DNA from 4 places in the Leminorella richardii genome. Region 3 is predicted to be linked to each of the others. Evidence: predicted binding sites of a transcription regulator. Region 3 holds the regulator's gene; each other region holds the start of a gene.

Region 1 (2,189 bases), 1.4 Mb from region 3:
CGCCGCTGCGGCAGGCCTTAATGGCGCCGCGCAGGAATCGCACCGTGCCGGACTGAAAGTCTCCCTGCGCTTCGTGGTATTCAAGGCTGGTCTGTGCATCGTTGGGGAACAGTTCAGAAACGATCTTCCCGTCTTTATCCTCAACCCCTTGAGAGGAGCAAAAGCCGATCATTTTTTCCGCTTTTAGCTTAATAGCCAGTTGGGTGGCGACTTCCTCGGACGTCAGGTTAAAGCTCTCACCCGTGACAGAAACGGCAACGGGGCCAAGCAGCACGATGGCGCCGTTGTTGAGCTGAGTATGAATGGCCTCTTCGTCAATGCGCCGGATGCGGCCGCTGTGGCAGTAGTCGACGCCGTCATCGACTCCCATAGGCTGAGAGATGACGAAGTTGCCGCTAACGACGTTGATGTGTGCGCCCTGTAGAGGCGTATTGTTAAGGCTCATTGACAGTCGAGCGGTGATATCCAGCTGTAGGCGACCCGCTGCCTGTTTAACCAGCTCCAGCGCTTCGGCGTCAGTGACGCGGGTGTGCTTATGATAGACGGCAGGCTTGTTGTGCAGAGCCAGACTAGCGTCTATTTGCGGGCGAGCGCCGTAAACGACGACCAGATGAATGCCAAGGCTGTGAAGCAGGCCGATGTCATTAATAATGTTGCAGAAGTTTTCATGCTCAATGGCTTCACCCCCCAGCATGATAACGAACGTTTTTCCCCGGTGCGTATTGATATAGGGAACGGAGTGCCGAAAGCCTTCGACCAGTTCAGTGCTGCGCTCCTTCATGACTTGACCTCTGCATAATAATTCGGTTTTATTGTATTTTTATTCTATTTTGAGCGGTAAGGCAAGTGGAATATTCAGCGCTGTGCGCTTTTAGCCGCTGTTGAAGGTGCTAAGCAGGAAGATGAAATCTGTATAACGTTTAAGCGATATGTGCTAAGTATCAAGGAGTTTTGGGCAATCATGAGGCTAAAAGGCCGATAACACGCATCCTATGCGTGACAGCGAAGCCGCTCTTAGGTAGAGTTTTACGCCAGTTTTATTCGTTCTTATCGTGTATTGCCTGACTTAACGGAGAATCATGTCCAGCTCTGAGCCCAATTATTTACGCCGCCGTTTGTTGCAGGGAGCCGCAGCGACGTGGTTGTTGAGCGTTAGCGGCGTCGGCGCGGCGGCTTCTATGGCTACCGTGGTTGCCGTGCGGGTGTGGCCTTCGTCGACCTATACACGTATCACGTTGGAATCAAACATTCCCCTAAAGTATAAGCAGTTTGCTCTCGCCAATCCTAACCGCCTGGTGATTGATATTGAGGGCGTTCAGCTTAACAGCGTGCTGAAAAACATTTCGTCTCAGGTGCAGCAGAGCGATCCCTACTTAAAGCTGGTGCGAGTTGGGCAGTTTGATACTAAAACGGTTCGGCTGGTGCTTGAACTGAAGCAAAACATCAATCCTAGCCTGTTTACCCTTAATCCTATCGCCGAGTTTAAAAACCGTCTGGTGGTAGATTTGTATCCGGCTAACGGCGGCTCTTCAGAGCCTGACGATCCGCTGCTGGCGTTGCTGAAAGAGTATAATCAGGGCGCGCTGGAAAAAGATCAGCCCGCTCAGGCACCGCAGGCCGGTAAGGTTGGCAAGGACAGGCCTCTGGTGATCATGCTCGATCCGGGGCACGGCGGTGAAGATCCGGGCGCTATCGGCAAGCGCGGAACGCGGGAAAAGGATATCGTGCTGCAAATTGCCCGTCGCCTTCGTACTCTGATCCAAAAAGAGAAGGGAATGAAGGTCTATATGACCCGCAATGAAGACGTCTTTATTCCGCTGAAGGTTCGGGTGGCAAAGGCGCGTACGCAGCGGGCAGATCTGTTTATCTCCATTCACGCGGACGCCTTTACTAACCGCTCGGCGCGGGGGTCCTCTGTTTTTGCTCTTTCAACCAAGGGCGCGACCAGTAGCGCGGCCCAGTATCTGGCTCAAACCCAGAACGAGGCTGACCAGATTGGTGGGGTAAGCAAAAGCGGCGACCGCTATCTTGATCACACTATTTTCGATCTGGTTCAAACGGCGACAATCAACAGCAGCCTGACGTTTGGTAAAGAAGTGCTCGGCCGGATGGGGCGCATCAACAAGCTGCACAAGAATAAAGTTGAACAAGCAGGTTTTGCGGTGCTGAAATCGCCGGATATTCCTTCG
Region 2 (2,189 bases), 1.6 Mb from region 3:
AAGAGCCAGTCCACGCTCAATACCCTGTTGCAGAGTGCTAATTTCCTGCTGCAGGTCTGAGCTGCGTTCACCCATAAACCAAGTACCCTGCCCGAGAACGGGCATTTCATCTCCACTGGGTAGCGTGATATAGCGCATGCGCTGTCTGGCCATCGTTGACCTCCGTTAGGTGGTTAAAGCCTAGTGACGGGGCTGCTCCCGATCTTCTTCATCCTCTTCGGCGTCGTCGTCTTCATCACCGCCGCCGTTAGGATCTTCGAAGTAGGTGCCCCAGCCGTCGTAGTTGATTTCAAAGCGTTCAGCGAGAATAAATAGCTGTTCAACCTGCTTGTCGATGATTTCTGCGTTAAGCCCCACTTCGCTGATGACGTCACAGCACAGCAGCGTCAGGCCGTCTTCTACCTCAAGCTCTTCTGGATCGGTGACTTCATAGCCCAGCTTAAAGGCTTCTACTGCCGCTTTTTCCAGCGTATCGAAGTCTTCAGAAGAAAAGTGGTGTTCAATAGCGTACAGGGCGTCCGGATCGCTACCGTCTTCCAGCAGCTCTTCAATAATCAGTCGGGTCTCTTCACGCTGTTCTTCGAGCAGTGCGTTCAGTTCATCGGTAGACATAGTGGCCATGATAGTTCTCGCTTGTAATAGTTAGTTTTGGCTATTCTCACACAGTGCCCTGATAAGCTCCACCACAAAAGCGGGCGTTCCGATTAAACTTTAGTTGATTGTGAATTTTAATTCATATAGATTGATTTTAAATTCATTTTTTATCTCTATTCCACGTACAAAGTCGAGGAGAGCGACGATGCCTCAGTTTTACCAGCGCCACCTGTTACGCTTATTGGATTTTAGCCCAGAAGAGATTCGTTCTCTGCTTTCGCTGGCGGCCTCGCTGAAGAAAGATAAAAAGGCAGGCGTTGAGAAGCCGAGGCTAAGTGGGAAAAACATCGCGCTTATCTTTGAAAAAGACTCTACCCGCACGCGCTGCGCGTTTGAGGTGGCGGCGTTCGACCAGGGGGCTAGAGTTACCTATTTGGGGCCAAGCGGTAGCCAGATTGGTCATAAAGAATCTATCAAGGACACTGCGCGGGTGCTGGGGGGCATGTATGACGGCATTCAGTATCGCGGCTTTGGTCAACAGATTGTTGAAACACTGGCGCAGTATTCCGGCGTGCCGGTGTGGAACGGCCTGACTGATGAATTTCACCCCACTCAGATTTTGGCGGATCTGCTGACGATGCAGGAGTTCCTGCCGCAAAAGAGCCTGTCAGAGATGAAGATGGCCTATCTGGGTGACGCGCGCAACAATATGGGGAATTCTCTGCTGGAGGGCGCAGCGCTGATGGGTATGGATTTTCGGCTAGTCGCACCGAAGGCCTGCTGGCCCGATCCTGTTCTGGTGGAGGCTTGCCAAAAGGTTGCTAAACAGACCGGCGCAGTGTTAACCCTGACGGAAGACGTGGCAGAAGGCGTTAGCGGGGTTGACTACCTGTATACCGACGTGTGGGTCTCGATGGGTGAGGCTAAAGAGGTTTGGCAGGAGCGTATTCGACTGCTTAAGCCCTATCAGATCAACCGTCAGGTGCTTGAGCTGACCGGTAACCCAGATGTGAAATTCTTACACTGCCTGCCGGCCTTTCACGACGACCAAACGACGATGGGAAAACAGATGGCTCAGCAGTACGGTCTCCACGGCGGTATGGAAGTGACCGACGAGGTGTTTGAATCCCCTCACAGCGTGGTATTCGTTCAGGCGGAAAACCGGATGCACACCATTAAGGCAGTGATGGTAGCGACGCTAAGTAAAGCGTAGTGCGTTCTCTGTATGATAAACAGGAAGCCCCGCACTATGCGGGGCTTCTGCTTTCAGTCTTTCGCCAATTAGCCCACCTTAAAGCGAGCTGACCAGCATCTTGACAAGCGCTTTTCGCACTTTGCCCGGTTTACCGACGGTACAAAGAGGCTTATGCAGCTCTCCCGGGTAAAAAACGATGAAGTCGCCTTCCTGCATAGCGATAAGCTTTTCCTGAGGACAGGACGGGATAAACGCCAGATCTTTCTCCGCCAGCAGGTCTTCCGAGGTTTCAGTCGCCGGAAGGTTGCTGAATCCCATGCCCTCTACGCCGTTTAGCACAATCTGAATGTCCAAATAGCGTTCATGGTACTCGGCACGGCGGCTTTCCTGCGCTTCGGTA
Region 3 (2,189 bases):
AGGCCGTGGATATCGTGACAGAGTCAGTCAGCCGAGAGTCCCTCAGCTTTGAGCAGATGCAGGAGATTGATCGCGATTCGCTAAACTATTACGCACAGACTATCGTGCAAAATGGCGCGATCGATGATGAAACAAAGCGCGTCTTCAGCAAGATCTCTGAAATGCGCAAAGACGCTATCGATGCGGATGAAGCCATCGCTGCCCTGCAGGGCGCAAGAGAGACCATTATTTCAGAACAGGCTCGCCTGCGTGAGAACCTTGGTCAGGTTCCCAACGGGAGCGACTTGCAGAAACGCTATCTGAAGCAAATGGAGCAGCAAGAAGACCAAATGGCTAGCCTGCTGGCGCAGATTGATACGGAAAAGGCCAAGAAAGCCAAGGCAGACGCTGCGCTTCGCGACTGGCTAGCCGGGCGCTCAAAGTGAGTTAACGTCGTTCGTATCGCTAGACTTCTGTTCTGAGCCGCCCTTTTTGAGCGGCTCGTTTTTTATTACTTAAAGTGCTTAAGGTGGCTTTCTGTAGGCAATAAAAAAGCCACAGCGGTATGCGTTGTGGCTTATTAAGCGTTAATAACAGAGACGTCGAGCGCTATAAACTAGCGCTATAAACTAAAGCTCTTGCTCAAACAGATCGAGAATTGCCTCGTAAAGCTGCTTAACGCTAAAGCCTCTGGCCGGTGTGGTAAAAATAGTGTCATCTCCGGCAATGGTTCCCAGAATGCCTTCTGATTTACCCATAGAGTCCAGCAGACGCGCTAACAGCTGTGCTGCACCGGGGCTAGTGTGTATAACGACCAGCGCGTCGTTGTAGTCGACGTCCAGCACTAGGTTTTTAAGCGGGCTGGTGGCGGTAGGAACGCCAAGCTCCGTTGGCAGACAGTACACCATTTCCATTTTAGCGTTGCGGATGCGAACGGCACCGAACTTAGTCAGCATTCGGGACACCTTCGACTGATTGATGTTTTCGAACCCTTCGTCGTGCAGTGCCTGTACGATCTCGCTCTGCGAGCTGAGCTTTTCTTCTTTCAGCAGGGATTTGAACGCTTTAATCAGATCTTCTTGCTTGTTTGGGTTTCGCATGCGGTACCGTCTGTTTTTAAATAATCATGGTGTCATTATGAATAAAAATGGGGCAGGACTCAAAAACCTTTGTCGATTCCTGTGAATACCACATATTTTACTTTTTCATCTTGCGACCATAATGCACTTAATTGGCTATATTGATGAACAAAAAGTTTTTAATCGCCGATTTTTTGCAGCATATCTCAAACTTAACGCTAAAGATTGGTGATTCTGCTAACAATCCTCTAAGCTTCTCCCTATCTTTTGCTCGATACATCTAAAGACAGATACAAAAAGGAGTACAGAATGAAAATTACCGTTCTCGGTGCGGCCGGTGGCATTGGTCAGGCTTTAGCTTTGCTGTTAAAAACCCAGATGCCTGCGAATTCCGAGCTTGCTCTTTATGACATCGCGCCAGTGACTCCAGGCGTTGCCGTTGACCTGAGCCATATCCCTACGGCGGTTAACGTCGTTGGCTTTAGCGGTGAAGACGCTCGCCCGGCTCTGAAAGGCGCGGATATTGTGCTTATTTCTGCTGGTGTTGCCCGTAAGCCCGGTATGGACCGCTCAGATTTGTTCAATATTAATGCCGGCATTATCCGCAATCTGATTGGCCAAGTGGCAGAAATCTGTCCGAAAGCCTGTGTTGGCGTGATCACCAACCCAGTCAATACCACCGTTGCCATTGCGGCGGAAGTATTGAAAAAGGCTGGCGTGTACGACAAAAACAAACTGTTTGGCGTTACAACTCTAGACATTATCCGTTCTAGCACCTTTGTTGCCGCGTTGAAAGGCAAGCAGCCACAGGACGTTATTGTTCCTGTTATCGGTGGGCACTCTGGTGTGACTATTCTGCCTCTGCTGTCTCAGATCCCGGGCATCAGCTTTACTGCAGAAGAAGTTGAGTCTCTGACTAAGCGTATTCAAAACGCCGGTACCGAAGTGGTTGAAGCTAAAGCCGGTGGCGGTTCTGCAACTCTTTCTATGGCTCAGGCCGCTGCGCGCTTTGCCCTTTCTCTGGTTCGCGCTATGCAGGGTGAAAAGAACGTTGTTGAGTGCGCCTATGTCGAAGGTGACGGCAAATACGCCCGCTTCTTTGCTCAGCCTCTGGTGCTGGGGAAAGACGGC
Region 4 (2,189 bases), 850 kb from region 3:
CTGTTCAATGGAGCCCGGGCCAAGCACCAGCGTAGGACACATCTGCTGAAGGAAAGGGGCTTCCGTACAGTAGCTGACGGTTTCAGCGCGATCGCCCACCAGCTTTTCTACTACGCCTATCAGCGGTGAGTGCACTGGGCACTCATAGCCGGGGATGGCGGCGTGCAGCGGCGCGATGCTGACGCGCCCCGGCCATCTCTGGCTAACGGGTGCCAGAGTTTGCTGAACGAGCTCCTCAATGGACTCTAGCGTCATGCCGGGCAGCGGGCGCACGTCAAAGTGCAGCTCGCAGCAGGCACAAATGCGGTTTGGCGCGTCGCCGCCGTGAACGTGACCAAAGTTCATGGTGGGATAAGAAACGGCGAAGGACGGGCTGTGGTAGTTCTCTTTTAGCCGATCGCGAAGCTGCATAAGCCTGCCGATGGCGTCGTGCATGATTTCAATGGCGTTAACGCCGCGCTCTGGATCGCTAGAGTGGCCGGACTGCCCAGTGATGCGCACGGCGTCCGCCATGTGGCCTTTATGGGCGCGTACGGGTTTGAGAGAGGTAGGCTCGCCGATGATTGCGCACTCAGGGCGAATGGCTGAGGTGGCTGAAAAGTAGCGGGCTCCGGCCATTGAAGTTTCTTCATCGGCTGTAGCCAACACATACAGCGGATGAGTCAGCTTGCTAAGGTCAATATCCCTCAGCGCGTCGAGAATAAAGGCGAAGAAGCCTTTCATATCCGCAGTGCCCAGACCGTAGAGTTTGTTGTCGAACTCGGTCAGCGTAAAAGGATCTCGGCTCCAGCGCCCGTCGTCAAACGGCACCGTGTCGGTGTGCCCGGTTAGCAGTAGTCCACCAGAGCCCTCACCGATAGAGGCCAGCAGGTTGTACTTGTTGCGCGTTTCGGGCACGGGCTGTACGTCAACCCGAAAGCCCAGTGAAGCAAACCAGTCGGCTAACAGATTGATGAGTTTCTCGTTGCTTTGGTCGAGCGCCGCGTCGGTAGCGCTGATGCTGGGCGTTGCGATCAGCTGGCGATAGATTTCCATAAATGAAGGGAGCTGGTTATTCACTGTTGGCCGCCTTTGGAGATGTTATTTAAATATAAATTCATTTTAATTGCATAAAAATACAATAAACTGTTGTTTAAGAGAACAGAATTTCGTACCTTAAGCGTCATTGGGTTCACATTACAGGATGCGCGTCGCGATTGCCAAAGGGTTCGAATGCGCAAATGGGGCAATTTCTATGCTTAAAGCCATGATTGTTGGAGCAAGTGGATACACCGGCGCGGAGCTGGCTGGCTATTTACGGCGCCATCCGAACGTCCAGTTAGAAAGCCTTTGGGTATCAGCCCAGAGCGCTGATGCGGGGAAAAAGATTTCTGACCTGCACGCTCAGCTTAAGGGGCAGGTCGACTTACCACTCAACCCGCTGGTTAACGTTGCCGAGGCGGTACAGGGTATTGATGTTGTCTTTTTAGCGACGGCTCACGAAGTCAGTCACGATCTGGCGCCGCAGTTTCTGGCTGCGGGCTGTACGGTGTTTGATCTGTCAGGGGCGTTTAGGGTGAATCAGCCCGAGTTCTATACTCAATATTACGGCTTTACCCATCAGCACAGTGAACTGCTGGCAGAGGCGGTTTACGGCCTGGCTGAGTGGCAGGCGGAGAGCATCAAACAGGCTCGGCTGGTTGCAGTGGCGGGCTGTTATCCAACAGCGTCTCAGCTGGCGCTTAAGCCGCTGGTGGAAGCAGGATTATTGGATGAAGGGCAGTGGCCGGTCATTAACGCTGTTAGCGGTGTCAGCGGTGCCGGGCGTAAGGCCAGCATGACGACCAGCTTCTGTGAAGTGACGCTGCAGCCCTACGGTGTGTTTACCCATCGCCATCAGCCGGAAATTGCGTCACACCTGGGTATTCCGGTGATTTTCACCCCCCATTTGGGCAATTTCCCTCGGGGCATTCTGGCGACCATCACCTGCCGCCTTAAGCCGGGCATCAGTGAAGCGGCGGTCAGAGAGGCGTTTTCTCAGGCCTATTGCGATAAGCCGCTGGTACGGATCTATGAGAAAGGCCTTCCGGCATTAAAATCGGTTATTTATCAGCCGTTCTGTGATATCGGCCTAGCGGTAGAGGGTCAGCATCTGATTGTGGTGGCAGCGGAAGACAACTTGTTAAAGGGCGCGGCGGCTCAGGCTGTAC

What was found. Region 3 encodes ArgR, which controls arginine synthesis, uptake and breakdown. Its sites were predicted from a motif close to ANTGAATAAAAATACANT; they were not measured.
Region 1: argA (amino-acid N-acetyltransferase) is a predicted target of ArgR. The motif match lies at 812-829, and genes of this name have one in related genera.
Region 2: argF (ornithine carbamoyltransferase) is a predicted target of ArgR. The motif match lies at 742-759, and genes of this name have one in related genera.
Region 4: argC (N-acetyl-gamma-glutamyl-phosphate reductase) is a predicted target of ArgR. The motif match lies at 1,105-1,122, and genes of this name have one in related genera.

Annotation. Positions count from the first base shown of each region.
Region 1 is NZ_LS483470.1:707,984-710,172, forward strand. Features, by position in the region: gene argA (amino-acid N-acetyltransferase) at 1-781, opposite strand, end outside; gene amiC (N-acetylmuramoyl-L-alanine amidase AmiC) at 1,080-2,189, shown strand, end outside.
Region 2 is NZ_LS483470.1:858,921-861,109, forward strand. Features, by position in the region: gene DQM29_RS04000 (aldo/keto reductase) at 1-153, opposite strand, end outside; gene rraB (ribonuclease E inhibitor RraB) at 181-612, opposite strand; gene argF (ornithine carbamoyltransferase) at 800-1,807, shown strand; gene DQM29_RS04015 (NanQ anomerase/TabA/YiaL family protein) at 1,886-2,189, opposite strand, start outside.
Region 3 is NZ_LS483470.1:3,250,550-3,252,738, reverse strand. Features, by position in the region: gene DQM29_RS14890 (DUF4139 domain-containing protein) at 1-425, shown strand, start outside; gene argR (transcriptional regulator ArgR) at 609-1,079, opposite strand; gene mdh (malate dehydrogenase) at 1,368-2,189, shown strand, end outside.
Region 4 is NZ_LS483470.1:128,431-130,619, forward strand. Features, by position in the region: gene argE (acetylornithine deacetylase) at 1-1,035, opposite strand, end outside; gene argC (N-acetyl-gamma-glutamyl-phosphate reductase) at 1,235-2,189, shown strand, end outside.